3 regions of the Rhizobium sullae genome follow, and region 2 is predicted to be linked to each of the others. Evidence: predicted binding sites of a transcription regulator. Region 2 holds the regulator's gene; each other region holds the start of a gene.

Region 1 (10,031 bases), 1.9 Mb from region 2:
CCGGCGCAAGCTTGCCATAGGCCGCGTCCTGCAAGACCTTGTCGAGCCTGCCTTCGGCCTCGCCGGCGAACATCGAAATGCCCATCTCCCGGCACGCGTCGAGTTCGACCGCCTTGCCGTCGAGCATCGAGAGACAACCGGAGACATGAAAGCCGCCCATCGAAACCGGAATGCCTGCGGCGCGGAACGGCCGGGCAATGTCGAGCGCCCGCGGATACTGGTTCGACTGAACGCCGACCAGTGCGACCATGCCGAAATTGTCATGCTGCTTCAGTAGTGCGAGCAGTTCCGGAATATGCACGCGGGTATTGGTTTCGTCGATCACCTTGATGTCGATGCCGACGCCGGGGCCGAGCACTTCGCGCTCCGCACAGTCGGCTGCAATGCCAAAGAGAGCCGCCAGCGAATTCGAAGGGATCATCGCCCGCCACCAGCGGATTACATAGCCGTCGTCATCATAGTGCGACGGCTTGAGGAGAATGAGCTGAAAGCGGCGGCTGCTCGACGTCAGGGGAGATGACAAAACCTATCTCGCTCGTTGTAGGCAGTTCAGGACGGGTGTGATCAACATGCGTGGCGTTCGTGACGAACACCGGTATGGAATGCACTGACATCATCGTGACGGAATTCTGCCTGGCTGGGCAACCGTCCTGCACGAGCTTAAAATAAAAAAAGGCCGGAAGATACCCGGCCTTTTTCAGTTCTGTTTTCAGGCCTGTTCGCGGCGCTGGCCGCCGCCATTGCGGGGGCCCTTGCGGCGCATGCCGCCGGAGCCGTCCTGGCGCTGTTCGCCATGTGCCTGCTGGCCGCGATCCTCGCCATGCTTGCGGCCAGGGCGGCCGTGCGGATTGCGGGCACCGCCGGGGTGATGGCGGTTCGCATCGGCGTTGCCGTGCGGGCGCTGTTGCGGCTTCTTGCCCGGGCGGAAATCCGAGGTCGAGACGAGATCGTTATCCGGCCCCTGCGGCGTGACTTCGCCACGGCGCTGGCCGCGGAAGTCCTCGTTGCGGGCAGTTTGGCGCTCTGGCCGCGGACGGCGCTCCTCGTTGTTGGCGCGAACGCCGGCGGCTTCGCCTTCGCGGCGCGGACGGCGATCCTGGCGAATGCCGGAGCGTTGTTCGCTTGGACGGCCTTCGCCGCGGCCCTCACCACGGCCCTGGCCACCTCGATTGCGGTTGCTGCCGTTGCCATTGCTGTTGCCATTTGCACGGCGGGGCGCAGCACGCATGTCGGCCGGTGCTTCGCCGCTGGCAACGGTGATGTTGATGTTCATCAATTTTTCGATGTCGCGGAGCAGGCGTGCTTCATCAGGGGCGCAGAATGCGATTGCGATGCCGTCGCGTCCGGCGCGGGCCGTACGGCCGATGCGGTGAACATAAGCTTCCGCAACTTCCGGCAGGTCGTAATTGAAGACGTGGCTAACGGCCGGGATGTCGATGCCGCGGGCGGCCACGTCGGTAGCAATCAGCGTCTTGATGTCGCCGTCGCGGAACGCCTTGAGAGCGCGCTCGCGCTGACCCTGGCTCTTGTTGCCGTGGATCGAAGCGACGGAATAGCCGACATGCTCGAGATGCTTCATCAGCTTCTCGGCGCCATGTTTGGTGCGCAGGAAGACGATGGCGCGGCCATCCGGGTTTTCGGTCAGCGACTTCTTGAGGAGATCGGTCTTGTCGTTCTTCCCGTTGACGAAGTGGACGTACTGCTCGACCTTGTCGGCAGCCTTGCCCGGAGGTGTCACTTCCACCTTGACCGGATCGGTCAGGAAATCGGCGGCGAGGTCGGCAATGGCCTTCGGCATGGTCGCCGAAAACAGCATCGTCTGGCGCTTCTTCGGCACCATCTTGGCGATCTTACGCAGGTCGTGCACGAAGCCGAGATCGAGCATTTGGTCTGCTTCGTCGAGCACGAGGTAACGCACGGCCGTGAGGCCGATTGCGCGGCGGTTGATGAGATCGAGGAGGCGGCCGGGTGTCGCGACGAGAATGTCGGTGCCCTTTTCAAGCTGCAGCTGCTGCTTGTTGATCGATACGCCGCCGACAACGACGTTGATGCGCAGGTGCGACTTGCGCAGGAAGTTCTTCAGGTTGACGGCGATCTGGTTCACCAGTTCGCGGGTCGGAGCGAGGATGAGCGTGCGCGTCGTGCGGTTGTCCGGCCGCTTGTCGTCGGCAAGCAGCTTTTCGATGAGCGGCAGGCCGAAGGCGGCGGTCTTGCCCGTGCCGGTCTGGGCGAGGCCGATCAGATCGCGGCCTTCGAGGAGAAGCGGGATTGCCTGCGCCTGAATAGGCGTTGGCGTTTCAATGCCGAGCTGAAAAAGCGTGGCGACGATCGGCTTGGAGACACCAAGCGATTCAAAATTAGTCAAGGCATAACCTTTCGGGGCGCCGAAACGACGTGCCGGATCGCACCATGCGGTCCAGTATCATTCTTGGCGTCAAGAACCCCGCGTGAAGTGGGAACTTGTGTGTTGGAAAAACTTTCCAGCGCTTCTGGCCGCACTTGGGATCGCGGCATCCTATGAAATGCGCTTTTGTCCTTCTTCTTGCGTTTGTCTTTTTTCGCAGGGGCAGCTCACGCGGCGGCCGGAAGGTGAAAGCTGACCTGCATTTGGTCTAGTTCGGGTTGAAAGTCAAGGGACGAACGCGAGAAAGGCGTTGCAGGCGCCGCCCGAGCAGACGGCGCCGTGGCGCGGACGGGCTCCTCAATAGCCGGGGCAAACCCGGACGGTGACCCACACGTCCGCTCGATGATCGTAGCGGCGTTCCACATCGCAATATCGATAGCTGCGGTAATGGACCGGGTAGGGCCGGTAGTAGGAGCGGTAGTAAGGCCGGTAAAAGGGCCGGTCGTATGGGCGATAGACCGGATAGGGCCTGTAGTACGGCCTATAGTAGTAGGGTTCGGGATAATACCCGTATGCCGGATAAGGCCGCACGGCATGCGAGAGCAGGATGCCGCCGATGGCACCGGCGGCGACACCGCCCCAAAACTGATGATTGGCATGCGCAGGTGTTGCCGTAACGAGCGAAGTGCTCGCCAACGTCAATGCCATCAGGCCCGCCGCCATGCCTTTATGAAGTACGGACATGATCGTCTCCTTTCGTAGACGAAGCTCGTTCTTTGAAGCCGTCAGGAGAATCCGTGGCAAAACGCGGCCAGCTGATCGAGTTCAACCTTACAACGAAGGAGAGTATAGCATGGTTCCAGCCCGCTTGCGCTAACACCGTTGCCTCGATCCGGCGCCGCGCCGCAAAAGCGCTTGCCTAATCCTTATGGTTAAAGCTCTGTTAAGCCGCGCGGTTGTATGGTCGGCCTTCTCATTCATTCATTGCAGGAGCGGGCGCTTTTTGACATCTGCGGGGAACCTTCTCGAACTGGCATGCAGCCGGATCGCTGATCTGGAGACCCCGGCCTATGTCAAGAACAGCGAGCTTCGCTATGTCGCCGTCAACGAAGCCTATGCCCGCTTCTTCGGCAGGGAAATTTCCGATTTCATCGGCGGCCGGAGCCGCGAAATCCTCGACCGTCCCGAGGAAGAGGAACGCGAGGACAAGGAGCGCCGTGCTCTGGTCTTCGGCACCGAGGAAACCGCTATCTGCTTCGATCCCGCCGGAGCCACCCATGAGCGGGTGCGAATCGAAAGCTTCATGCCATCGGAGGACCGGGCCTATGTTCTCGGCATCTTCGAGGCGCGCGTGCAGGTGCGCCGCCCGGTCCTTTCGGGGCCGGATCAGGCGCTGCTCGCCGATTTCGAGCGCGTCCGCGCGACGGTGGAAAAGCTCGATCATCCGATCGGCATTTTTGCTGACGACGGCCGGCCGCTGATCGTCAATTCGGCCTATCGAAACGGCGGCGGCAATGCATCGTCCGCTGAAAACGGATGGCACGAGAGCGTGAATGAGCTCGATCTCCTCCGCACCATCATGGAAGATCTGCCGGTTGCCGCCTTCGTGCGCGACGAAAACCACCGGCTCGTCTATGCCAACCAGTATTACGAGACGTTCACCGGCCATATCCGGTCGAAAGTGCTTGGACTGACGGAGTTTGAGATGTTCGGCGAGGAGGGTGGCGCCAGCATCTACGAAGAAAACGTGCTGGCGCTCAAGGAGGGCTCGCTTACGGAAGTGGAAGGAAGGCTTCCGAGCACTGACGGCACGGTCTACCCGATCCTGTCGCGCGTCAATCGCGTCCGGACGCCGGACGGCAAGGTCTATGTCGTCGGCTCCTTCTCAGACATTTCCCCACTCAAGGAGCGCGAAGCCGAACTGATCGCATCGCAGACGCATGCCGAAGTCCTGCATCGCGACATTGAAAACATCCTGCGTTCGCTGCCGGTTGGCATGCTGATCCTCGATAACAGTCTCGATATCCTCTACATCAACGACGAATTCTACGCGATATGCGATCTCCCGCCTGAGGATCGTTTCGACGGACGGCCGTTCATCGACGTCATCCGCCGCAATTACGAACTCGGGCGTTACGGCTACGGGCGTAGCCCGGAAGATATCCTGGCAGAGCGCCAGCGCCATTTCGGCGCGGATGCAGAATCGGAACCGATCGAGCTTAGCTGGTCGGGCGGCAAGTCGATTATCTTCGACAGCCGCCGCATTTCAAACGACCGCATCCTGCTCTCCTATTCCGACATGAGCGCCATTCGCGCGAGGGAGAAGGAGATCCACGAGGCGCGCGCTGCCCTGGAGCACCTTGGCGAACTGATGCGGGACGCGACGCGGGCTATGCCGCAAGGGCTCGCCATCGTCCAGGACGGTCTCATAAAGCTCTCCAACGATGCCCTTTCCCGCGTCCTCAGCATTCCGCCTGAATATCTGGTGGCGGGCAGAGGCTGGATCGACCTCTTCAATTTCTGCGCCGATCGCGGCGACTTCAAGGGTGCAGCCGCCGATGTGCTGCACTATTGGCGCACCAACATTACCGAGAAGCAGCCGATCGCTACCGTGTTCCACGTCGCCGGCGAGCGCTGGGTGAACATGGAGGCGACGATCAGCGAGCGCGGGCATTGGGTCGCGCTCTTCACCGACGTCACCGAAATGAAGGAGCGTGAGGAAGAGCTTCAGCGGCTGCTTGCGCGCGCGGAGGCAGCCGACCGCGCCAAGTCGGAATTCCTCGCCAATATGAGCCATGAAATCCGCACGCCGATGAACGGCGTGCTCGGCATGGCCGAGCTCATGGCGAAGACCGATCTCGATGCGCGGCAGAAGACATTCATCGACATCATCGTCAAGTCCGGCAACGCGCTTCTGACGATCATCAACGATATTCTGGACTTCTCGAAGATCGACGCCGGACAGATGACGCTCCGCAAGGCGGCCTTCGATCCGGTGGAAGCGGTCGAGGACGTCGCGACACTGCTCTCTTCGCCGGCCGCCGAGAAGGACCTCGAGCTTCTCGTGCGCGCCGATCCGAACCTGCCTGCCGCCGTCATCGGCGATGCCGGGCGGTTTCGCCAAATCGTTACGAACCTCGTCGGCAACGCCGTCAAATTTACCGAGAAAGGCCATGTCTTCGTCGATATCGGCTTCCGGCCGGGATCAGACGGCGAGATCATGGTCGAGATCAGGATCGAGGATACCGGCATCGGCATTCCGGACGACAGGCTGCAGTCTGTCTTCGACAAATTCTCGCAGGTCGATTCCTCTTCGACGCGGCGTCACGAGGGCACCGGCCTCGGTCTTGCCATCACCGCCGGCCTGGTCGATCTCTTCGGCGGCTACATCAACGCTGAAAGCGAGTCCGGCAAGGGCTCGGTCTTTACCGTCAATCTGCCCTTAGCCATCGCCGCCGCCCGCCTCGAGCCCAAGCCGTTGCCGGTCAATGTGCGCGGCGCGCGGGTGCTCGTCATCGACGACAACGAGGTGAACCGCCGCATCCTCACTGAGCAGTTGGCACTCTGGGGCTTTGACGGCGTGGCTGCGGAGGGCGGCAGGATAGGAATGGCCATCCTCGAGGCCGCGCACCAGATCGGCGTCCAGGTCGATGCCGTGGTGCTCGACTATCACATGCCGGAAATGAACGGCGCGGAAGTCGCGCACATGATACGGGCCGACGCCCGTTTCGAGAACCTGCCGATCATCTTCCTGACCTCGATGGATATCTCCGGCACGGAGAAGGAGTTTGCGGCCCTAAACGGCCATGCGCATCTGATGAAGCCGGCGCGCGCCGATCTTCTTCGCAACACGATCGTCGAGGTCGTGCGCGCAAGCCGCGTGAAGCAGGCATCGGCGGCGGAAATCGTTCGCCTGCAGGCCGGGCGAGAGGTCAAGGAGCCGGAGGCTGCCGCGCCGCCCGTCGAGTCGCATAGGGCATTCATCGATGTGCTCGTCGCAGAGGACAACGAAGTGAACCAAATCGTCTTCACGCAGATCCTGCAGGGCACGGGCTTGAGCTTCCTTGTTGTCAACAACGGCCAGGAGGCGGTCAATGCATGGCAGGCGCATACACCGCGCATCATCATGATGGATGTCTCGATGCCGGTGATGAACGGGCACGACGCGACCCGCGCGATCCGCGCCCGCGAGCGCGGGCAGGGGCACCGCGTGCCGATCGTCGGAGTTACGGCGCATGCGCTCGAAAGCGACCGCGAACTCTGCCTCGACGCCGGCATGGACGACTATATGTCAAAGCCGATCAGCCCCGAACTGCTGGAAGAGAAAATCCAGTTTTGGCTCGGCAGGAGCGAGCGGTTGCCTGGCCGCTCGGGATTTTAGGGTTTTACGCCGCAAAGCATCTCGCGCTTGCCGGCGAAACCCTTACGCCGTTCGACGGTAAAGCCTGCGGCAATCAAATTGCGCCTGACGAAGCCTGCCGCGGCATAGGTCGCGAAGCTGCCGCCGGAGAGGGTCTTCTCGCAGACGAGCCGCATCAGTTCTTCCGACCACATGTCGGCGTTGCGCGACGGTGCGAAGCCATCGAGATACCAAGCGTCGAAGCCGGGTTCGGCGGCCGCAACGCCATCGATTGCCGGGCCGCAGACGACGCTCAGCGTTGTCTGGCCGTCCAGCGCAAGGGTGACGGTGCCCTGTGGTTCGCCCGGCCACAGCGCTGTCAGCGCCTGCCGCTCGGCATCGATTTCCGGCCAGTGCGAGAGGGCGCGGCCGATCTCCTCGGTGCGCATCGGATGGAGTTCGAAGGAGATGAAGTGCAGATGCTGGCCGGTCTTGTGGTGGCTCTTCCAGTGTCGCCATGTTTCGGCGAAGTTCAGCCCGGTGCCGAAGCCCAATTCTCCAATGCGGAAGTCATCCTTGCCGGTCCAGCGCTCCGGCAGGCCGTTGCCCGCCAGAAAGACGTGGCCGCATTCGAGCCGGCCATCCGTCTGGCAATAAAAATGGTCGCCAAAGGCCGGCGAATAGGGCATATCGCCGTCGCGCCATTCGAGCGGCTGGCTCGTGCTGCCCATCTGGTCGGGATCATTGTCTGTCATGCCTAAAGCCGATAATGCGGCCGTCTCCTCCGGTCAATCGTCCTTCAGCTTGCTGATCGCGGGCGGCGGCATTATGGGGCTGTGGGCGGCGGTGCATGCCGAACGCCTTGGCATTGATACGCTGCTCGCCGACGCAGGCGCGTTGGGGCAGGGCGCCAGCGGCGGCCTGCTCGGGGCGCTGATGCCGCATATGCCGGACAAATGGAATGCCAAGAAGCAGTTCCAGTTCGATGCGCTGGTTTCCCTCGAAAGCGAGATCGCCGCGATCGAAGCCGCGACCGGCCTATCCGCCGGCTACCGCCGCTCGGGCCGCATCATCCCGCTGCCGAAGCCGCACCTGCGCAAGATCGCGCTTACCCATTCCGCCGATGCCGAAACGCATTGGCATCAGGGCGGCCGCGACTTCTACTGGCATGTCGCGGATGCTCCGCCGGTCGCGGACTGGATCGATCCTGCCGCTGGCGACAGCGGCTTCGTGCACGATACGCTCGCCGGCCGCGTCGCGCCCCGCACCCTGGTTGCCGCCCTTGGCGCATTTCTGAGGCAGGCAAAGCATGTGAGCATCATCGAGAATGCAGCAGTCGGCGGTCTCGAACCAGAACGCGGGGTCGCCGATGTGGGCGGAAAGATCGTATGCTTCGGCCGCTGCATTGTCGCGGCGGGCCATCAGTCATTTCCGCTTCTGCAGCAGTTCACGCCCGGATTGGAAAAGCCGCTCGGCCAGCCGGTCAAGGGGCAGGCGGCGCTACTGAAGGCTGAGATCGATCCCGCCTTTCCCACCATCTTCCGCGATGGCCTCTATATTGTCGCCCATGAGGGCGGCTATGCCGCGATCGGCAGCACCAGCGAGAACCGTTTTGACGATCCGGCGTCGACGGATGCCCAGCTCGACGGGCTGGTCGAGGCCGCGCGCGAGATGGTCCCGGTGCTTCGGGACGCCCCGATCATCGCGCGTTGGGCCGGCCTGCGTCCGAAGGCGATCGACCGTGATCCGATGATCGGCCCGCATCCGGCGTATCCGAAGCTCATCGCCTTGACCGGCGGCTTCAAGGTCAGTTTCGGTCTTGCTCACCGCCTTGCGGAAGCTGCCGTGCATATGGCGACCGGCCGATCCGCACCCTTCGTTCTGCCGGAAAATTTCGCGCTTTCGAGCCACATCGTGGTTGCTTCACGTTAAACGTGAATTAGAAGCCGGTTCTTTTCGTTATTCTGTCATGCAAATCACCTATCTGCTTGCGCATCGACGGCGCCGGAATCGCCCGCGCGCCTTCCTTTGATGGAGGAGATTGCATGCGCTATGCCATTTGCTTCACGCCTGCGCCGAGCGATCCGCTCACCCAGGTGGCGGCCAATTGGCTTGGCCGCAACGTCTTTTCCGGCGAAATGGTCGAACCTCCAGCCATTCGCGGCATCGGCATCCACGAAATCGCATTCCATACCGCCGTGCCGCGCCGCTACGGCTTCCATGGCGTGTTGAAGGCTCCGTTCTATCTTGCACCGGATGTTTCTGAATCACAACTCTTGCGTGAAATGATGCGCTTCTCCGGCAGTCTGCAGCCATTCCTAATTCCAAGCATTGAAGTGGCGCGCCTGCGCAATTATTTCAGCCTCGTGCCGTCGGTTCCCTGCGATCACATACATTATCTCGCTTCCGCAGTCGTGCAGCATTTCGATCGCTTCCGTGCGCCGCTCTCCGAGGCGGAGATCGAGCGCAGCGATTCGGACGGGCTTTCGGCCGCGCAGTTCGCCAACCTGTATCGCTGGGGCTATCCCTATGTAATGGACGAATTCCGCTTCCATATGCCCTTGACGGGGCCAGTCAATCTTGTCGACATGCCGCGCATCGAGCAGGCGCTCAGCAGCGTCTTCGACGCTGTCCTTGCGGAACCGGTCGCTGTCGCCAACATCGCACTGATGATCGAGGAAGGCACCGGCGGGCCGTTCCGGGTCCATTCGCTGCATCCGATGGGCAAGGTTAGCGCGCGCAAGATCGCCTGATCACTTTTGTTCAAGAACGGGTGGCCCGAAGATGCTATATTCGGGTGATGGACAACATCTCCCAGGAACAGGCGACCGGGGCCATGCCGCTGTCGCGAGCGGAGACGACGCGATTCTGGCGTGACAGCCGTTTCGGCGGCATGGAGTGCCTGAGCGCGACGTTCCTCACGCATGAGTTTGCACCGCACGCCCATGAGACCTTCAGCATCGGCGCCATCGAAAGCGGCAGCCAGATCGCGACCATCAGGGGCACACGCGAAAGCTCAGGGCCTGGCGATCTCTACCTGATCAATCCCGGCGAAATCCATGACGGCGCGCCTGTGGAGGGCGGCTATCGCTACCGGATGATTTATCCGGACATGTCGCTCTTCCGTGAAATCCTGGAGGACGTCACCGGCCGCGCCTTCGGCGGTACGCCTGCCTTCGGCAAGCAGATCCTTCACGATCCGCTGCTCGCCGATGCTTTTCACGATGCTCATCGCGCGCTGGAATCGGGCGTCGGCGCGCTGGAAACCAGCCAGGGCATGTTCCTCGTGCTCGAGGCCATGTTCCGGCATCACGGCAGTTCGATCATCGTGCCGGTCGATACGCGGGA
Region 2 (10,031 bases):
TCGCATCGGTGATCGCTGCGCGGACCGCCTCGATATCGCCGAAGGGAACCTGATCGAAGCCCGGCGCCTTCGGGCCGAAGCCCTCGAGATACTTCTCCTGGCCGCCGGCGGCGATTGTCGCCAGCGTGCGGCCATGAAAGGCGCCTTCGAAGGTGATGATGTGGAAGCGCTCGGGATGACCGTTGGAATACTGATAGCGGCGCGCGGTCTTGATCGCGCATTCCAGCGCCTCGGCGCCGGAATTGGTGAAGAACACCTTGTCGGCGAAGGTGACGTCGGTCAGCCGCTTGGCAAGCGCTTCCTGGCCGGGAATTTCATAGATATTCGACAGGTGCCAAACCTTGTCGGCCTGCGCCTTCAGGGCTTCGACGACATGCGGATTGCCGTGGCCGACGGAAGTCACTGCAACGCCTGCGCCAAAATCCAGATATCGTTCGCCGCCTTCAGTGATCAGCCAAACGCCCTCACCTCGCTCGAACCGCAAAGGGGCGCGAGAATAGGTGTCATATAGCGGCGCGGCTTGAGCCATGGCGCGATCTCCTGTCATCGTTAGGGCAACCAGACTCCGGCTAAAAACCGGGTCCGAAAAATTAAAAATGCCGCCTTTCGGCGGCGAGTGCCACTATTGACGTTTCGCACCGCGATGTCAACAAAACTGCGGGCTTCGTGCGCCATGGGACCACCTCCCCGAACGAGGTCATTTATCAACAGCTAATGTTGCAGAAATGACTCGCTCGGGAAGCAAGTTGGGGAAAACTTGAAATTCGATTCATCCGGATTCCCGCGACTCTTGTCACGGAGTCAGCCTCACACTAGGTTAAAACTCAATTACTAGACTGCATGCGGCGGAACTAGTCACCACAATTGGTCAGGCGTTTCCTGCTTCGGATGTATCCGGAGCAAGGGTGGGGGATTCTGCCTTCACAACGCTAAACGGCGGAGACAGGGCATGAACTGGACAGACGAGCGAGTCGAAAAACTCAAGAAGCTTTGGTCCGAAGGACTGAGCGCGAGCCAGATCGCTGCGCAGCTCGGCGGAGTGAGCAGGAACGCGGTGATCGGCAAGGTCCACAGGCTTAGCCTTCCGGGCCGCGCCAAGGCCGGTGGCACCGCGGCGGCCGCACGAGCGCCGAAGCGCAATACCTCGGCTCCGCGCGCACCGAACTATGCATCGCGGATCGCGACCCGCACCGTCACGCGCCAGCAGGGCGCAACGATGCTCAAGGAAGAGATCGAAATCGATCTCATGGAGGAGGTAAGCTATCGTCCGGCCGCAAACGTGGTTGTGCCGATCTCCCGCCGCCTCGGACTGACGGAACTTACGGAACGCACCTGCAAGTGGCCGGTCGGCGATCCGCTGAAGGATGATTTCCACTTCTGCGGTTGCGACAGCCCGGACTCTTCACCCTACTGCAGCTATCATGCGCGCCTTGCCTATCAGCCGGTCAACGAGCGCCGCAGGACAGCAGCCCGCGCAAACTGAGCCGGATAAATGACAAACGGAAACGGGCCTCGCAGGCCCGTTTTTTTATGCCCGGCAATGGAAGCGGCAATCAGGATTCCATGGAATATCCGGCACCGCGGACGGTGCGGATGACATCCTGCATGTTGGAGAAGTTCAGCGCCTTGCGCAGCCGGCCGACATGGACGTCGACGGTGCGCTCGTCGACATAAATGTCGTGGCCCCAGACACCGTCCAGAAGCTGCGAACGCGAGAAAACGCGGCCGGGCGACGACATCAGGAATTCCAGGAGGCGGAATTCGGTGGGGCCGAGGCGAACTTCGCGGCTTTTGCGGTGAACACGATGCGTTTCGCGGTCGAGTTCGATGTCGCCGCATTTCAGCACCGTCGAGAGCACCTCAGGCTTGGCGCGGCGCAGCATCGCCCTGACGCGGGCAACGAGCTCCGGCGTCGAAAACGGCTTGACGACATAGTCGTCGGCGCCGGTCGAAAGGCCGCGCACACGCTCGCTTTCCTCGCCGCGCGCCGTCAGCATGATGATCGGCAGGCGCTCGGTCTCCGGACGCATGCGCAGGCGGCGGCAAAGCTCTATGCCCGATACGCCCGGCAGCATCCAATCGAGGATCAAAAGGTCCGGCGTGCGCTCCTGAAGCCGGATTTCGGCCTCGTCGCCACGCAGGATGGTATCGACCTCGAAACCTTCGGCCTCAAGGTTATAGCGAAGAAGCACACTCAGTGCCTCTTCGTCTTCAACGACTGCAACTCTCGGGATCATTCGCTTCTGTCTCCTGAGGGCGGGTTCAGAATTGTCATTCCGTCACCGCGCCGACGGTGTTGGCAGTATCGTCCTTCGGACGTTCGCCTTCCGGCTGGGCGCCGGTCGCCATGTAATAGATCGTTTCGGCAATGTTGGTGGCATGGTCGCCGATGCGCTCGATGTTCTTGGCGCAGAAGAGAAGATGCGTGCAGCTGGTGATGTTGCGCGGATCTTCCATCATGTAGGTCAGAAGCTCGCGAAACAGCGAAGTGTACATCGCGTCGATTTCCTCGTCGCGCTCGCGGATCGACTTCGCCCTGTCGGCGGCACGGGTCGTATAGACGTCGAGCACTTCCTTGAGCTGGACGAGGGCGAGCTCGGAAAGATGCTCGAGGCCGCGGGCGAGCTTACGCGGAACGCCGGTGCTTTGTACCGCGATGACGCGCTTGGCCGTGTTCTTGCCGAGATCGCCGACGCGCTCAAGGTCGGCTGCGATACGGATCGAGCCCATGATCTCGCGAAGATCGGAGGCCATCGGCTGGCGGCGGGCAATGGTGACGACCGCCTTGTCGCCGATCTCGCGTTCGGCATGATCGAGGATCACGTCGTCGGAGATGACCTTCTGGGCCAGAGCCGTATCGCCGTTGACCAGCGCGCGGACAGCGTCGGACACCATCTGCTCGGCAAGCCCACCCATTTCCGAGATGCGGCGGGTCAGGAACTTCAAATCGTCGTCATAGGCAGAAAAGATATGGGTCGATGCCATGGGAATTGTCCTTGAATAGCCTGAACGCCGCAACTCAGCCGAAGCGGCCCATGATGTAATCCTGGGTGCGGGGGTCGTCCGGGTTGGTGAACATCTTGTCGGTGTCGTTCTCCTCGACGAGATTGCCGAGGTGGAACATAGCGGTCCGCTGCGAAACGCGGGCCGCCTGCTGCATCGAGTGCGTCACGATGACGATGGTGAAGTTCTCGCGCAGCTCATGGATCAGCTCTTCGACCTTGGCAGTCGCAATCGGATCGAGCGCCGAGCACGGTTCGTCCATCAGGATGACTTCCGGGCTCACGGCAACGGCACGCGCGATGCACAGACGCTGCTGCTGGCCGCCGGACAGGCCGGTGCCGGATTCATGCAGGCGATCCTTGACTTCGTTCCAAAGGCCGGCGCGCTGCAGCGACTGCTCGACGATCTGGTCCAAGTCCGCCTTCGACTTTGCCAGGCCATGGATACGTGGCCCGTAGCTGACGTTCTCGTAGATCGTCTTCGGGAACGGGTTCGGTTTCTGGAAGACCATGCCGACGCGGGCGCGGAGCTCCACGACGTCGATATCCGGATCGTAGATATCCTCGCCATCAAGCGTGATCTTGCCTGTCACGCGGCAGTTGTCGATCGTATCGTTCATGCGGTTGAGGCTGCGCAGGAAGGTAGACTTGCCGCAGCCGGAGGGGCCGATGAGCGCGGTAACCGTGTTCTCGCGGATGTTTAGCTTCACGTCGAAAAGCGCACGCTTATCGCCGTAGTAGACCGACACGTCCTGGCCGATCATCTTGTACGGGATCGTATTCATTTTCTGGTCCAGAGCCTTCTCAACTGCTGCTTCAGTCAACATGTTCATGACTATGTACTCCGTTTACCAGCGACGCTCAAAGCGCCGGCGCAAGAGGATGGCTCCGAGGTTCATGACGATCAGGAACAGGAGCAGGACGATAATGGCGCCAGACGTGCGCTCGACGAATGCGCGTTCGGCTTCGTTGGCCCACATGTAGACCTGTACCGGCAGCGCCGTGGACGGGTCGAGCGGGGTGCTCGGCGCGCTGGCGACGAAGGCGACCATGCCGATCAGGAGAAGCGGTGCGGTTTCTCCGAGCGCGTGTGCCAAACCGATGATGGTGCCGGTCAGAATACCGGGCATCGCAAGCGGCAGGACGTGGTGGAACACCATCTGCATCTTCGAGGCGCCGAGGCCGAGCGCCGCCGCGCGGATCGACGGCGGGACAGCGCGCAGTGCTGCGCGGGTGGCGATGATGATCGTCGGCAGCGTCATAAGCGTCAGCACCAAACCGCCGACCAGTGGGGCCGAGCGTGGCAGGCCGGCGAAGTTGATGAAAACAGAAAGACCGAGCAGACCGTAGACGATCGAGGGAACGGCAGCGAGGTTGTTGATGTTCACCTCAATCAGGTCCGTCACCTTGTTCTTGGTCGCGAATTCCTCAAGGTAGATCGAGGTGCCAACGCCGATCGGCAGCGACAGAACGAGAACGATCAGCATCAGGTAGAGCGAGCCGACAAGAGCGACGCCGAGGCCGGCGGCTTCAGGACGGCTGGAGTTGCCATGGGTGAAAAGTCCGGTGTTGAACTCCTTGAAAAGCGCTCCGTTCGCCTTCAGCTCGTTCATCCAGCCGAGCTGCTTGTCGTTCACCTTACGGTTCTTCTCATCGACGGCAAGGTCGATCTGGCCCTTGTTGGCGCTGTCGACATTGGCGTCGGCCAAAACGGTCACATTGACGGTCTTGCCGATGATCGACGGGTCGGCGACAACCATGTCACGCAACTGGATCGGCGCGCTCTTGGAGAGCATCGCCGTCGCCCCACGGACATCCGGGCGGCTGGAGGCGTTGATGTTCAACTCCTTGACAAGCGCATCACGCAGCAGCGCGCCGTAATTGGCTGCAATCAGCACCGACGGATCGGTGGCCCGCTTGTTATCCGGGTCGATGGTCTTTTCAGTAAATTCGACCGGAAGCGAGATCACCGTCTGCTGGAAGGCAGTGTAGCCGTTGCGGATGACCGTCGACAGCAGGAACGCCAGGAAAATCAGGCCGAAGGAGATAGCGGCAATGCCATAGGCCCTGAAACGGCGCTCCGCAGCATAACGGCGCTTGATGCCGATATCGCGGCGCTCTGGCGCCTTGGAAATGGTGCCTGCAATGGGGGAAACAATATTCGTCATTCGTACTGCTCCCGGTATTTGCGCACGATGTAAAGCGCGTAGATGTTAAGGCAAAGCGTGATGAAGAAGAGCGTGATGCCAAGCGCGAAGGCGACCAGCGTCTGCGGCGAGGTGAATTCAAGGTCGCCGGTCAGCTGGTTGACGATCTTGACGGTCACCGTGGTCATCGGCTCGAAGGGATTGATCTGCATACGCGCAGCGACACCGGCGGCCAGCACGACGATCATGGTTTCGCCGATGGCGCGCGAGGCCGTCATCAGGAGTGCGCCGACGATGCCCGGCAGAGCTGCCGGAAGCACCACCCTCTTGATCGTTTCCGAGCGCGTGGCGCCGAGGCCTAGCGAACCATCACGCAGCGCGTGCGGCACTGCGGTGATGATGTCGTCCGACAGCGAGGAAACGTAGGGGATCAGCATGATGCCCATCACGATACCGGCCGTCAGAACGCTCTGCGCCTGAATGAAGTTGCCGTAATTGCCGGTGAGAAGGCCGTTCACTTGCGCAGACAGATCGCGCAGGAACGGGCCGACGGTAACAAGGGCAAAGAAGCCGTAGACGATGGTCGGGATACCGGCCAGAACTTCAAGAAGAGGCTTGGCGAGCGATCGAACCTTCGGGGAAGCATATTCAGCCATATAGATGGCGGCGAAAAGGCCAACCGGCACTGCGACCAGCATGGCAACAAAGCCGATATAAAGCGTGCCGAGCAGCAGCGGGATGAGGCCGAACTGACCGAAAGACGAGCCGCCTGCGCCGGCAAAACGCGGATCCCAGACCGTGCCGAAGAAGAAGTCGGTTGCCGGAACCGCTGCGAAGAAGCGGATGGCTTCGGACAGCATCGAAAAAACGATGCCGACCGTGGTCAGGATCGCAATGGATGATGCAACGAGAAGTGCCCAGAGCATAACACGCTCGACACGGTTGCGAGCCCGGAAGCGCGGCGCAATACCACGAAGCGCATAGAATGCGCCGCCGAGAGCGAGCACGAAGACAACCGCGGTCATGATCATGCGGCTGCCTGCGGCTTTGGCATTCAGTGTCTTCGCTGCATCGATCATGAAAGGCTGCGGCTCACCGGCGAGCGGAACACCCTTCCCGTTGAGTTTTGCCTGAATGGCTGCGGTATCGGAACCGAGCGCACTGATCTCATCTGACGTTAACAGGTTCATGCCGCGGGCGATGGTCGCGACCATGCTGTAGCTCAGATCCTGTTCTGCGGCGGTCTTCGCCTTCACGTCGTCGGGGAAAGCGTCGCGGACAGCGGATTCGACGATCCCCGGGCTTGCGGCGAGCCAGATGCAGAGAATGATAAGCGCAGGGAGAGTCGACCAGATGGCTGCGTAGGCACCGTAGTAGCCCGGCCGCGAATGAAGCGCGGACGGCTTGCCGCCGGCAAGCGCCATGGCACGGCTGCGAGCGGCCACATAGGCCAGCGCGCCAAGCACCACGAGACACAAGAGTATGATGGATGTGCTCATTCGTTACGTCCCCAGGCTCACGACCCAAAAGCACCCGCAGACCATCCTGCGCGGCTTCCCAATCATGGAGAAACTTGAAACCCTGCCGCCACTAGGCAAGGGGCAGAAGCAGTCGAATAAAATGCCGGCGCGGCCTCAGGCACCGCGCCGGCACAATCCATTACATGGTCTTTTCGGCTTCGACGTTCTTGCGGATCTCTTCGCGCTCTGCATCCGGAGCAGCGACGAGGCCGTATTCGACGAGCGGGCCCTCAGGACCGATCATCTGGTCGGAGACGAAGAAGTTCACGTATTCCTTCAGGCCGGGAACGGCGCCGAGATGTGCCTTCTTGACGTAGAAGAACAGCGGGCGGGAAACCGGATAGGTGCCGTTGGAGATTGTTTCGGTCGACGGAACGACGCCGTTGACAGTTGCAACCTTCAGCTTGTCGGCATTGTTTTCATAGAAGGAGAGGCCGAATACGCCGACGCCGGTCTTGTTGGCGGCGATGCGAGACAGGGTTTCCGTGTAGTCGCCATCGATGTCAACGGCGGCGCCGTCCTTGCGAACTGCGACGCAAGCCTTACCCTGGGCAGCCTTGTCGGAGATTTCCTTGGCGATAACGTCGGTGGCGCCGGAAGCCTTGCAACCTGCGGCAAGAACCTTTTCTTCGAAGACTTCGCGCGTGCCGTGCTTTTCGCCCGGAATGTAGGCGGCGATTTCAACGTCGGGAAGCTTCGGGTTTACTTCCGACCACTTCTTGTAGGGGTTGGCGACGAGCTTGCCGTCGACGACGACCTGAGCGGCGAGCGCCTTGTAGATGTCTGCCGGAACGTAGGCGACGTCCGAGTTGGCGGTGTCAGTTGCGAAGACGATGCCGTCATAACCGATCTTGACTTCCTGGATATCCGTTACGCCGGCTTTCTTGCATGCTTCGATTTCACTATCCTTGATTGACCGCGAAGAGTTCGCGATGTCGATCGTGTCTTCACCGACACCCTTGCAGAATTCCTTGAGGCCTGCGCCCGAGCCGCCGGATTCGACGATCGGCGTCTTAAAGTTCGAGAACGTTTCGCCGAAGGATTCGGCAACGATCTTCGCATAAGGCAGGACGGTGGACGAGCCGGCGACCTGAATCTGGTCACGGGCGGCGGCGGCGCCTGCGAAGGCGACGGTGGCAGCGAGTGCTGCAACGGTTAGCTTAAGAGTGTTCATCAAAATCTCCCGGCATGGGCTTGTGTGAGCAGGGCCCCAGGCCCTCGCATTGCCTTTTTCATCGGCAGCATCTCTTTACTGCCTGATGCCAAGAGCTTTTATGTCATTTTGATGAAACATTTATGACAGTTTAGGCAATTGATTTTAAAAGGGAAAACTGCATCCACCGACCGACGCTCTTCAGTTTTATGTCAAAAACGCACGGTGAAGTCCGTTCCCCTGCCGATTTCGGACTTGACGATCAGCCGTGCGCGATGGCGCGTCAGGATATGCTTGACGATCGCAAGCCCAAGACCGGTGCCTTTTTTGGAGCGGCTGTCCTCAATACTGACGCGATAAAAGCGCTCCGTGAGGCGTGGCACATGCTCCGCGGAAATGCCCGGCCCTTTGTCCGCAACGCTGACTTCGATCGCTTCGCCAGGCGCACTCCTGACCCGGACATCGACGACCTTGCCTTCCTGGCCGTACTTGCAGGCGTTCTCCATAAGATTTTCGAAAACCTGGACCAGTTCGTCGCGGTCTCCGAGAACCTCTGCCTTACCTTCCGGCAAATGCAGGTTGATCTCGACACCGACATCCTTGGCGAGCGGTGCAAGCGAGTCCCTGACATGGCCAAGCAGCGGCACGAGATCGACCTTTTCGTCGGGTGCGATATGCGACTTGAGCTCGAGGCGGGAAAGCGAGAGGAGGTCATCGACGAGGCGGCTCATGCGCGTCGTCTGGTCAAACATGATGCCGAGGAAGCGCTCCTGCGCCTTCGGATCATTCTTTGCCGGACCCTGGATCGTCTCGATGAAACCGCGGAGCGACGCAAGCGGGGTTCGCAGTTCATGGCTGGCGTTGGCAACGAAATCCGACCGCATGCGGTCGATGCGCCGCACTTCGGAAATGTCGCGGAAGGAGAGCAGAAAGAGGCGCTCGCCGCTCCCGGCGCCACCGAAATCGATCGGCGCACTGCGCACGATATAGACGCGCTCCGACGGCAGGCGCTCGGAATGCTCGATCTGGTTGGGCGTATTGGTGGCGATCGTCTCTCCCACCATGTCCAGAATGCCTGGCGAGCGTAAGCGGGCGGAAATATGCGCGCCGATCACCACTTCGCCGAAGGCTTTTTCCGCGGCGCGATTCTGGAAGAGAACCGAGGCGTCGCCTGAAAGGAGCATCACGGGAATGTCGAGGCCGGCCAGCGTCGCGGAGACGGCGGGCACCAGGCTTGCAGGTGCCTCGGGTTCGATTTCCGGCGCCTCCGCAAGCTTGGCCTGCACTGCTGGCATGCTGTTTAGCAGCACAATTCCGATCATGAAGACAACGAGCGCCAGCACCGCCCATTTGTTCATGCCGGCCGCAAGCGTAATGAGGCCAATGACGATCGCCGCAAGCAAGACCGTTCGCTGCTGCCGGATGCGGGCCATGAGCCCCGTTGTCCATGGCGTTTCGTCTTCCAAGTGTGCCTCGTGCGCCGCAAATCGAGTCGTTCTTATGGTTTCGAACTTTGCCTGATAGCCGGGATTCATGACAGAAGTTTTCAGTTACTGCCACTAATCGCAAAAGCTGCAACCGAAACGCACAGAAATTTCCCTCTCGCGATGGATTTGATTTTCAACGGAAAATGTGATCGCCTGCGAGGAAAGCCGCAGCCCGAGGAGGAAATATGGCCGAAGCTGTAGAAAGCCGCGCGGTTGAACTGGACATCAGGGGCAAGAAGCGCGTCTTCGATGTCGACGATCCGGCGCTTCCGGATTGGATCGATGAGTGGGCGCTGGAATCCGGGGAGTTCCCTTACAAGAAAAAGCTGAAAGAGGAAGAGTACCTCGAAGAGCTGGAAAGGTTGCAGATCGAACTGGTCAAAGTGCAGTTCTGGCTGCAGGCAACCGGCAAACGGGTGATGGCGCTCTTCGAAGGCCGCGATGCGGCTGGTAAGGGCGGCGCGATATCGGCCTCCTCCGCCCACATGAACCCGCGCCTTGCCCGCGTCGTCGCACTCGCCAAGCCAAATGACCGCGAACTCGGCCAATGGTATTTTCAGCGCTACATCGCGCAGTTTCCGACGGCCGGCGAGTTCGTTCTCTTCGACCGTTCCTGGTACAACCGCGCGGGCGTCGAGCCGGTCATGGGGTTTTGCACACCGAAGCAATATGAGGATTTTCTCAAGCAGGCGCCGCAGCTGGAAAAGATCATTGCCCACGAA
Region 3 (10,031 bases), 790 kb from region 2:
TGCTGCGCATTGAACGGCTCTTCGCCTTTGCGCACTTCCATGCGCCGAGACGTGCCGTCGGGCAATATCTCGTAGCTCTGCTGATTGTCAATGATATTGCCCAGCATGATCTGGGACAAAACCTGCTCGTGCACAGTCGGATTGGTGAGCGGCACAAGCGTTTCGACACGGCGGTCGAGATTTCTGGGCATCATGTCGGCCGAGCCGATATAGACGAGCGCCTTGTCGGAAGGAAGCCCGTGGCCATTGCCGAAGCAGAAGATGCGGCTGTGCTCCAGGAAGCGCCCGACAATCGACTTGACGCGAATATTGTCGGAGAGACCCGGCACCTGCGGGCGCAAGCAGCAGATGCCGCGAATGACAAGATCGATGTCCACGCCGGCCCGGCTTGCCGTATAGAGCGCATCGATGATTTCCGGGTCGACGAGCGAGTTCATCTTCATCCAGATCGCTGCCGGCGCGCCGCTCTTGGCATGTTTGATCTCCTCATCGATATGACGGAGGATGCGCGAGCGCAACGTGTAAGGCGAGACGGCGAGCTTCATGCTCTGCTCCGGTTCGCCATAGCCGGTGATGAAGTTGAAAATGTTCGCCATGTCATGAGCGATCACCGGATTGCAGGTGAAGAACGACAGGTCGGTGTAAATCTTCGCGGTGATCGGATGGTAATTGCCAGTGCCGAGATGGCAGTAGCTGCGGAGCCTGCCTTCCTCGCGGCGAACGACGAGCGACATTTTGGAGTGCGTCTTCAACTCGATGAAGCCGAAAACCACCTGAACGCCGGCGCGCTCGAGGTCGCGTGCCCAGCGGATGTTCGCCTCTTCGTCGAAGCGGGCCTTGAGCTCGACCAGAGCGGTCACCGACTTGCCCGCTTCGGCAGCATCGATGAGAGCGCGGACAATGGGGCTGTCATTTGAGGTGCGGTAAAGCGTCTGCTTTATCGCCAGAACGTCAGGATCGTGCGCAGCCTGCAGAAGAAACTGGACGACCACGTCGAAGGATTCGTAAGGATGGTGGACCACCATGTCCTTTTCGCGGATGGCGGCGAAGCAGTCTCCGGCATGTTCGCGAACGCGTTCGGGAAATCGCGCATTGTAGGGCTGAAATCGAAGATCGTCGCGCGGCGCCTTGGTGATCTCGGAGAGCGTGTTGAGCGCCAGCAGGCCCGGCAGAACCGCGACACGATTATCCGGAACGTTCAGCGCCTGCACGACGAATTGGCGGAGCGAGGCAGGCATCTCGGAATCCGTCTCGATGCGGATCACCTTGCCGCGGCGGCGGCGCTTCAGCGCGGTTTCAAAGAAGCGAACGAGGTCTTCGGCCTCTTCCTCCACTTCGATATCGCTGTCGCGGATGAGACGGAACGTACCGGAACCCTGCACCTCATAGCCTGGATAGAGCCGATGGATGAAGATGTTCGCGACATCCTCGAGCGTGATGTAGCGGATTGTTGCGCCGTCATCCGGCAGGCGCACGAAGCGGTCCAACGCCGGCGGCAGGCGCAGCAGCGCAGTCATCGGCTCGCGGCCATGCTTGCTGGTGAGCTGCAGGCCGATCGAAAAGCCGAGGTTCGGAATGAAGGGGAACGGATGGGCCGGGTCGATCGACAGCGGCGTCAACACCGGAAAGATCGCCTGCTCGAACTCTGCCGCCAGCCACTGCCGGTCGGCGTCGCTGAGGGCGCCGGGGCGCACGATAAGAATATCTTCCTTGGCGAGATATTGCTGGAGGACGGCGAGCGAGGCCTGCTGCTCCATCTGCAGATTGTCAATCTCCCGCAGGATGGCATCGAGCTGTTCGGCGGGCGTCTTGCCGTCCGGCGTGCGGATTACGATGTTCTGGCGCACCTGGCCTTCGAGGCCTGCAACGCGCACCATGAAGAACTCGTCAAGGTTGGCGGCGGAAATCGACAGGAAACGCACACGCTCAAGTAGCGGGTGCTCGGTATTCAGCGTTTCCTCGAGAACGCGGCGGTTGAATTGCAGCCAGGAGAATTCGCGGTTGATGAAGCGTTCGGGACTTGCAAGGAGATCCTCAAGCGGCGAGACACGGGCCGGTGTTGTCGGAATGACTTCCTGATGCTCTAGCGCTGCATTGTCCATGGTCCCGATCACCCCGTTTTCCTCGCCCCTGCGCAGTATATCAGTTTCACGACGGAACTGTGACAGTCAATCAAGGGGCGCCGAATTACCCAATTCATTCAATACTTCGGCGGCTAGAGACCGGGTGATCTTCGTGCCCCGCGCAAGGGCCAGGCGGTCGAGCCGTTCGACGATCGTCTGGGCCGCGTTGAGCGACCGCTCCATCCGGTTCACGATATAAAGCACGAGTTTGTCATCTATATTAAGCTGCCGGTCGGAGAAGAGCTTGACGATGACCTGCGACAGGAGTTCCTCGTCCGGCTCGCCGATTTCGACAACGGTCGCCGCCTTGAGCCTCGATCGCAGATCGGGAAGCTCCACCGGCCACGACATCGGCCAGAGGCGGCTCGTCATCAACAGGCTGTTGCCGTTTTCGCGCACGCTGTTGATGACGTGAAAGAGCTCGGTGTCGTCGAAGCCGTGACGATCGACATCCTCGAAAAGCACTGGCCCGTTTGCCGCAGCGACGGCAGCATCCGATCCCCTCTTGGGATGGATGCCGACGGCACCGGTATGCTCTTTCCAGATACTTGCGAGATGCGACTTTCCGGAACCGACAGGGCCGGCCAGAATGACGACTGGCGACGGCCATTGCGGCCAGGCGTCGATGATGGTCACGGCGGCGCTCAGCCGGTCGGAGACCAGCAGATCGTCACGGCCGTTTGCCGCATCATGGGAAAAGACCAGCGGGAGCTGTTCCCCCGCCTTGCGCTTCACGTCGTTCATTTGGAATCGGCTTTTGTCTTCCGGGTGTCGGCAAGTTGCGAACGGCCCGCGTAAAGATCGCTTTGAAGGTAGCGCGAGAGCGCAAACCGGACAAGGACACCGACGACGGCGGCGGCCGGAACGGCAACGAGCAGGCCGACGAAGCCGAAGAGCGCGCCGAATGCAAAGAGCGCGAACATCAACCAGACCGGGTGAAGTCCGACGCTATGGCCGACGAGTTTCGGCTGCAGGATATTGCCTTCCAGGAACTGGCCGCTAAAAAAGACAACGAGGACCGCGCCGACCCAGAGATAATCCGGCCAGAACTGAACGAGCGCAACGCCGACCGCAAGGACCAGCCCGACGAGCGAGCCGACATAGGGGATGAAGCTGATCATGCCGGCGAAGAGGCCGATGAGCAGGCCGAAGTTCAAGCCGACGAGCGACAGGCCGACGGCGTAGAAGATCCCGAGGATCAGGCAGAGGGAGCCCTGCCCGCGGATGAAGCCGGCGATCGCCTGATCGATCTCGCCGGCGATCTGGCGAACGTCGCTGACATAGTCGCGCGGGATCCACTGATCAACCTTGGAAACCATGCGGTCCCAATCGAGCAGGATGTAGAAGGCAACGACCGGCGTCACGACCAGCAACGAGATGAGGTCGACGATCGCCTTGCCGGAATTCCAGATCTGGCCGAAGAGACCGGTCAGGAAGCCCATGCCTTCCGACAATATGCCGGAGAAATTGTCCTTGATCGTACCGAGCTGGCTCCTGATCCAGCCGGGCAGCAGCGAGTCCTGTAAGTTGGTGATGAAGGCCTGCAATTGGCCGATATAGCCGGGCAGGCGCTGGGCGAAATCGTTGAACTGATTGATCAGGACCGGAATGAGGATCATCAGCGCCAGCGCGAAGACGATGACGAAGGCGATCAGGATGACGATCGTCGCCATCAGGCGGCTGAGCCCCAGACGCTGTAGACGGTCGGCCACGGGATCGAGGAAATAAGCGATCGCCATGCCGGCGACGAAGGGCAGCAGGATCGAGCTGAAGATGTAGAGAAAGACGATGAAGAAGACGAGCACGCCCAGCCAGAAGTAGACCTGCCGTTTGAGACTTGCGCCGCTGACCTGATGTGGCATCGCTTTCCCCGTTCGTCCGCTCGTGACGCAATCGTTTCGCGCCGCTACTCGAAGCACATAGGATGCAGGCCGGAATATGGTCAAGTCTGCGGCGGAAAATCCAACTCTCCTGTATGGAAAGAGCGGGAAATTAGGGCTTTTCTCCATGCGCCGCCTTGCATAAAGCGCACTCTCATGCAATTGCGACCCGCATGTGACAGCGGTTTATTTACCGCCCCCGAACCTGCATCGGAGATCAGCATGAGCCAGTCTGGAAAAAACGGCCTGACCTATAGCGACGCAGGCGTCGATATCGATGCCGGCAATCTTCTGGTTGAGAAGATCAAGCCTGCCGTACGCTCGACGCGCCGGCCCGGCGCCGACGGCGAAATCGGCGGCTTCGGCGGCCTGTTCGACCTGAAGGCTGCCGGCTTTACCGATCCGGTTCTCGTTGCCGCCAATGATGGCGTCGGCACCAAGCTGAAGATCGCGATCGACGCGGACTACCACGAAACGGTCGGCATCGACCTTGTCGCCATGTGCGTCAACGACCTCGTCGTCCAAGGCGCTGAACCGCTTTTCTTCCTCGATTATTTCGCGACTGGCAAGCTCGACCCGGACCAGGGTGCGGCGATCGTTGGCGGCATTGCGGCCGGCTGCCGTGAGGCGGGCTGCGCGCTGATCGGCGGCGAGACGGCGGAAATGCCTGGCATGTATTCTTCCGGCGATTACGATCTCGCAGGCTTTGCGGTCGGCGCTGCTGAGCGCGGTCAGCTTCTTCCTTCTGGCGATATCGCCGAGGGCGATATCATCCTCGGCCTTGCTTCCTCCGGCGTCCACTCGAACGGCTTTTCGCTGGTACGTAAGATCGTCGAGCTTTCGGGTCTCGGCTGGGATGCGCCGGCACCTTTCGCCGAAGGCAAGGCGCTCGGCGAGGCGCTGCTGACGCCGACCCGTATCTATGTGAAGCCGCTTCTGAAGGCGATCCGCGAAACCGTCGCCATCAGGGCGCTGGCGCACATCACCGGCGGCGGATTTCCCGAGAACATTCCGCGCGTGCTGCCAAAGCATCTCGCCGCCGAGATCGATCTTGCCGCCGTCAAGGTTCCGCCGGTGTTCTCCTGGCTTGCCAAAACGGGCGGCGTCGAGGCGACGGAAATGCTCCGGACCTTCAATTGTGGCATCGGCATGATCGCCGTTGTCTCGGCTGAAAATGCCGCTGCAGCGACCGCCGCCCTGGAATCAGAAGGCGAAAAGATCATCACGCTCGGCCGCATGATCGCCCGCGCAGAAGGTGCTCCGGGGACCGTTTACAAGGGCACGCTCGCTCTATGACCATGCCGCGCAAACGCGTCGTCGTCTTCATTTCCGGCGGCGGTTCGAACATGATGGCGCTCGTTGCGGCAGCGAAAGCTCCGGGCTTTCCCGCTGAGATTGTCGGCGTGATTTCCGACAAGGCGGATGCTGGTGGCCTTGAGAAGGCCGCTGCGGAAGGCATTTCCACGTTTGCTTTCGTCCGCAAGGACTATACCAGCAAGGAGGCCCACGAGGCGGCGATCTTCGAAGCGCTCGACCGGCTTTCGCCGGATATCCTCTGCCTTGCGGGCTACATGCGGCTTTTGAGCGCGACATTCATCCAGCGTTACGAAGGCCGGATGATCAATATCCACCCTTCTCTACTGCCGCTTTTTCCGGGGCTGCACACGCATCAACGCGCCATCGACGCAGGCATGCGGATCACAGGCTGCACCGTGCATTTCGTCACCGAAGGCATGGACGAAGGTCCGGCGATCGGACAGGCCGCAGTGCCCATCCTTTCCGGCGATACAGCCGATACGCTCGCCGCGCGCGTTCTCACGGTCGAGCATCAGCTCTATCCGCAGGCGCTGCGGCTCTTTGCCGAAGGCAAGGTGAGGATGGAAGGCGGCAAGGCGGTTGGCACGGGTGTGTCCGCTCAGCCGAACTCCAATCACATCATCTCCCTGATCGCCTGACTGCCTCAGGCAGCGAGCGCCCGAAGCTGATGCAAGGTGCCGTCGCTGTAGACGAAACGTCCGCCGCGGAACGTGGCGCGGATGCGGTGCACGTCGCCCGGCTCAACGACAACCAGATCTGCACGTTGGCCGACGGCGATCTCGCCGCGGTCTGTCAGACCCGCGGAACGGGCAGCGTTCTTGGTCGCCATGGCGACTGCGACCGGCATTGCGCTTTGCTCGGCGATCTTGAAGATGCCCGGTACGAAAGCCGCCGGGTGATAATCGGCGGCAATCACCGTCAATAGCCCGGCCTTGGCGGCATCAAGGGCGCTGAGATTGCCGGACATGGACTTGCCGCGAAGCGCGTTCGGGGCGCCCATGAGCGTCCAGAGCCCGCGGCGACGCGCCTCCTCGGCAGCGGGCAGCGTGACTGGAAATTCGCTGATCGTCACGCCGAGATCATGCATCTCGGCCACCTTTTCGGCACTGTCGTCATCGTGGGAGGCAAGCGATAGCTTCCGCTTCAGTGCGAGGGCGACAATCTCCTTCAGCTTTGCCTCGATCTCGGGATTGCTTCGCATGGCAATGCGCTTAGCGACCATTTCCGCCGCCATTTCCTCCGAAATTGCCCGCCGCTCGGCGATGCTCAATACGTAGCTCTGGATATTGTTGTACTGTCCCTGGCCCGGCGTATGGTCGGTTAGCGACACCATGTCGATATGACCGGCTTCAAGCAGCTTTTGGAGCTCAGGAGCGGCACCCACATTGGTGATCTCGTAGCGGGCATGGACGCGATGGTCGATCAGCAGATTGTGCTTGAGCCGGTTGATTCCCTCGATGACAGCGCCGGTGGTCTCCAGGGAGCGGACATGGCCGTAAACGCTCTCGGTCGCGAAGGAAATCGCCGCAAAAGCCGTCGTCACGCCTGCGGCCGCGAGCTTTTTGTCAAGCTCGTGGATGCCGAAATCGATCGGCATCGTAGCGTTCGGCCGCGGTGCGATCTCGCGCTCGATCATGTCGCCATGCAGATCGACGAACCCCGGCATCAGCAGCCGCCCGCCGCCGTCGATCGCAGCGTTGGCGACCGGCTCAGGCCTTATCTCGGCGATCACGCCGTCCTCGATCCTGATCGAGCCTTGGCCCACCACCTCTTCGGGAAGAACGAGCGTGAAATTGCTGAGCCACATGACTTTTCTCCTTCGGCAACGACGATCGGCAAACAGCAGCGGATAGGCCTGCTTCGTGACAGCTGGATGAATGGGGCTCGATAGCCTGCCAATCCGAATCATAGCCGACAGCGATCACGTTACGATCTTTCGGCCTTCTCGCGCCAACCAGTTATCGGCATACGATGCAGCATATCTTGCGCTCGCGATGTCCCAAGGCACATCAGCTGCGATCCTCGATGCGAAGCTGATCGGGGCTGCGGTCGCAGAAAAAGTCGCGCCGCCGGCGCCGCGCCGCCCCTGGTTACGGCTTAGGTGACTACTCCCCGGCCTGAAGGCCGGAGCTTCTGGTCTTGATCAGGCCGCTTGCGCGACCTGACTGCTACCGTCTTCTTCCTGCTTCCGACCTCCAGCAAGGTTCGATCCACAGGCCATCCCCGGATGTCCTCCGGTTCGGGCCTTGCGGCCCAGATGAAGAATGTTGCGGCCGGCGTTGTGGTCGGCGCAGGCGGCGTGGCCGCATCTGACGCATTCGAACCGGTCGCGGTCGATCCGGTTCTTCGGATCGACATGCCCGCACTCGGCGCATCGCTGCGACGTCCGTGCGGGGTTGACGTAGAAGACGGCGCCGCCGCGGCGGCGCATCTTGTATTCGAACTGCAGACGCGTCGCTCCGGGCGACACGTCGAGGATCGCCCGGTTCAGTCCGGACTTCTGCGCGACGTTGGTGCCCGGCTCCTCGACGGTCCCCTTGGCCGAGGCGGTCATGTTCTTCAGCTTCAGGTCCTCGAGATAGAGGACGTCGCAGCGACTGACGACGTCGGTCGTCATCTTATGCTTCGCGTCCCGTCTGCGCCGGACGATCCTGGCCCTGAACCGCCTGAGATCCCGCTGCGCCCGCAGACGGTTCTTCGAACCCCTGCTGCGGCGCGAGACGCGCCTGGCGAGGTTCGCCTCTCTGCGCTTCTCCTTCTCGGTCATTCTTGGCAGGTCGTAGACCGTGCCGTCGGAGAGCGCGAGCGCGTTGACCACGCCGAGGTCGCCCCCGAGCTCGACGAGATCCGGCAGGTCGAGCACGCTCGCAGGCTCGTCGACCTCACGCTCGGTCTGCACCGCGACGTACCAGTGGTCGCCGTCGGCGGAGACCGTGACGTTCTTCACCTCGCCGAGGAAGGGCCGATGGAGAACCAGCTTCACCCAGCCCGCCTTCGGCAGCAGGATTCCCTTCTCACCGAAGGAGATCTGCTTCGGGTCTGGGAAGCGGAAGGATTCGTTCTGGAACTTCCGTCTCGCCTTCGGGTACGCCGCGTGGCCCTTGAAGAAGTTCTTGAACGCCTTGTCGAGGTCGACGGCCGCCTGCTGCAGGCAGTGGTTCGGAACGTCCTTGAGGAACGGCAGATGGGCCTTCAGGCCCGGCAGTTCCTTGATCTGGTCGAACGAGGACAGGCGGTGCCTGGACGGCATCGCATACGCCATGCTCCGCTGCTCGAGGCAGAGGTTGTAGACGAGGCGGCAGCAGCCGACGGTCTGGCGGAACAGCCGCGCCTGCCGCGCGTCCGGGTAGATCCTGTATCGGTAGCCAAGCCGTTTCTTCATCGGAAAACCATAGGACGTTCTTCATATGTTCCGCAAGCGCCGGCGGATGCCGGACCGGAACATGGTTAACGGCGTCCCGTCCGCCTTACCCCGCCCGGAAGGACGAGGTTTGCGGCGGACACGTTCCGATCAAGCTATCCCTATTCATCGCCGCCCATTGCAGCAGGATGATCGTTTTCATGTCGCGGATTTCGCCGGTTTCGATCATGGCGATCGCCGTATCGAGCGGAACCTCAAGCACTTCGATATCCTCATGCTCCTCTTCCAATCCGCCGCCGTTCGAGACGCGGTCCGTCGTATCGATCAGTGCGGCGAAGAAATGCACGACTTCGCCGTTGGAGCCGGGTGAACTATAGGCCTTGAAGAGAAACCGGACGTCGCGGATGCGGAATCCGGTTTCCTCTGTCGCTTCGCGGCGGATCGCCGCTTCGGGCTCTTCGCCGTCGAGAAGCCCTGCCGGCGTTTCGATTATGAAGGCGGGTTCGCCCTGCAGATCGGGCGGCAGGCGGAACTGTTTGACGAGGACGACGGAGCCGCGCTTCGGATCATAAAGTAGGATCGTGGCGGCCGGCGTGCGGTGATAGACCTCGCGATGAAGGCGATGGGTGACGCCGTTCGAATCCGTATAGTCAAGCTCGTAAACGCTCAGCCGCGTCCAGCCTTCGGCAAGCGTCGTTTCGCCGACGACTTCCGCCTTTGCCTTCGCGAACTTCGTCATGCGGGATCCTTGCGCAGCCAGACCTTGTTGTCGTGGATTGCAGCCCCGCCATAGGGCGCTACAGGGTCCGCGCCGGTGAGCACATTGATGCCCTCCCCGTTGACGTGCGCCTTGTTCGGCCACAGGCCCTCGGCGATCACCACCCCCGGCTTGACCTCCGTCGTCACGCGGGCGTGCAGGCGCACCTCGCCGCGCCGGTTTCCGACCTGGACGAGATCACCGTGGCCGATCCCGTTCGCCTCGGCGTCCTGCGGATTGATCATCAGCTCGGGACGCCCCTCCTTTTGCCGCGAGGTTTTCGTTTCCGAGAAGCTGGAATTCAGGAAATTGCGCGCCGGCGAGGTCGCCAGGCGGAAGGGATGCTCGGCATCGGCCACTTCGATGACGTCGACCTGATCGGGAAAGGCCGGCAGCTCGGAATGCGGCCCGAGCAGACCGACGGAATCCGGTGGGCGGTTCGGCGCCGGCTGGTTTGCCCAATCCGGCCGGAAGCGGAACTTGCCGTCCGGATGCGCGAAACCGTTGAGAAAATGCGCATCTTCGAAGACGGGCTGGCGGTCGAACCATTTGTGTTCGAGGAAGTAATCGTAGCGCGGAAGGCCGCTTGATTC

Evidence for each region. Region 2 encodes PhoB, which activates phosphate uptake and scavenging genes when phosphate is short. Its sites were predicted from a motif close to TGTCATNNANCTGTCAT; they were not measured.
Region 1: N2599_RS12210 (DUF1045 domain-containing protein) is a predicted target of PhoB. The motif match lies at 8,638-8,654, and genes of this name have one in related genera.
Region 3: N2599_RS04675 (alpha-D-ribose 1-methylphosphonate 5-triphosphate diphosphatase) is a predicted target of PhoB. The motif match lies at 7,183-7,199, and genes of this name have one in related genera.

The regions. Positions count from the first base shown of each region.
Region 1 covers NZ_CP104143.1:2,381,330-2,391,360, reverse strand. Annotated here, with positions in the region: gene N2599_RS12245 (B12-binding domain-containing radical SAM protein) at 1-523, opposite strand, end outside; partial or broken gene N2599_RS12240 (DEAD/DEAH box helicase) at 710-2,411, opposite strand; gene N2599_RS12235 (hypothetical protein) at 2,702-3,088, opposite strand; gene N2599_RS12230 (hypothetical protein) at 3,142-3,267, shown strand; gene N2599_RS12225 (response regulator) at 3,348-6,725, shown strand; gene mnmC2 (tRNA (5-methylaminomethyl-2-thiouridine)(34)-methyltransferase MnmC2) at 6,722-7,438, opposite strand; gene N2599_RS12215 (NAD(P)/FAD-dependent oxidoreductase) at 7,437-8,615, shown strand; gene N2599_RS12210 (DUF1045 domain-containing protein) at 8,729-9,436, shown strand; gene N2599_RS12205 (AraC family transcriptional regulator) at 9,484-10,031, shown strand, end outside.
Region 2 covers NZ_CP104143.1:140,848-150,878, reverse strand. Annotated here, with positions in the region: gene N2599_RS00740 (aspartate aminotransferase family protein) at 1-529, opposite strand, end outside; gene N2599_RS00735 (GcrA family cell cycle regulator) at 950-1,483, shown strand; gene phoB (phosphate regulon transcriptional regulator PhoB) at 1,554-2,237, opposite strand; gene phoU (phosphate signaling complex protein PhoU) at 2,272-2,985, opposite strand; gene pstB (phosphate ABC transporter ATP-binding protein PstB) at 3,020-3,835, opposite strand; gene pstA (phosphate ABC transporter permease PstA) at 3,851-5,170, opposite strand; gene pstC (phosphate ABC transporter permease subunit PstC) at 5,167-6,648, opposite strand; gene N2599_RS00705 (substrate-binding domain-containing protein) at 6,809-7,843, opposite strand; gene phoR (phosphate regulon sensor histidine kinase PhoR) at 8,035-9,255, opposite strand; gene ppk2 (polyphosphate kinase 2) at 9,495-10,031, shown strand, end outside.
Region 3 covers NZ_CP104143.1:933,331-943,361, reverse strand. Annotated here, with positions in the region: gene N2599_RS04700 (RNA degradosome polyphosphate kinase) at 1-2,102, opposite strand, end outside; gene hdaA (DnaA regulatory inactivator HdaA) at 2,169-2,867, opposite strand; gene N2599_RS04690 (AI-2E family transporter) at 2,864-3,985, opposite strand; gene purM (phosphoribosylformylglycinamidine cyclo-ligase) at 4,226-5,299, shown strand; gene purN (phosphoribosylglycinamide formyltransferase) at 5,296-5,958, shown strand; gene N2599_RS04675 (alpha-D-ribose 1-methylphosphonate 5-triphosphate diphosphatase) at 5,964-7,127, opposite strand; gene N2599_RS04670 (RNA-guided endonuclease InsQ/TnpB family protein) at 7,464-8,702, opposite strand; gene N2599_RS04665 (NUDIX domain-containing protein) at 8,788-9,420, opposite strand; gene N2599_RS04660 (molybdopterin-containing oxidoreductase family protein) at 9,417-10,031, opposite strand, start outside.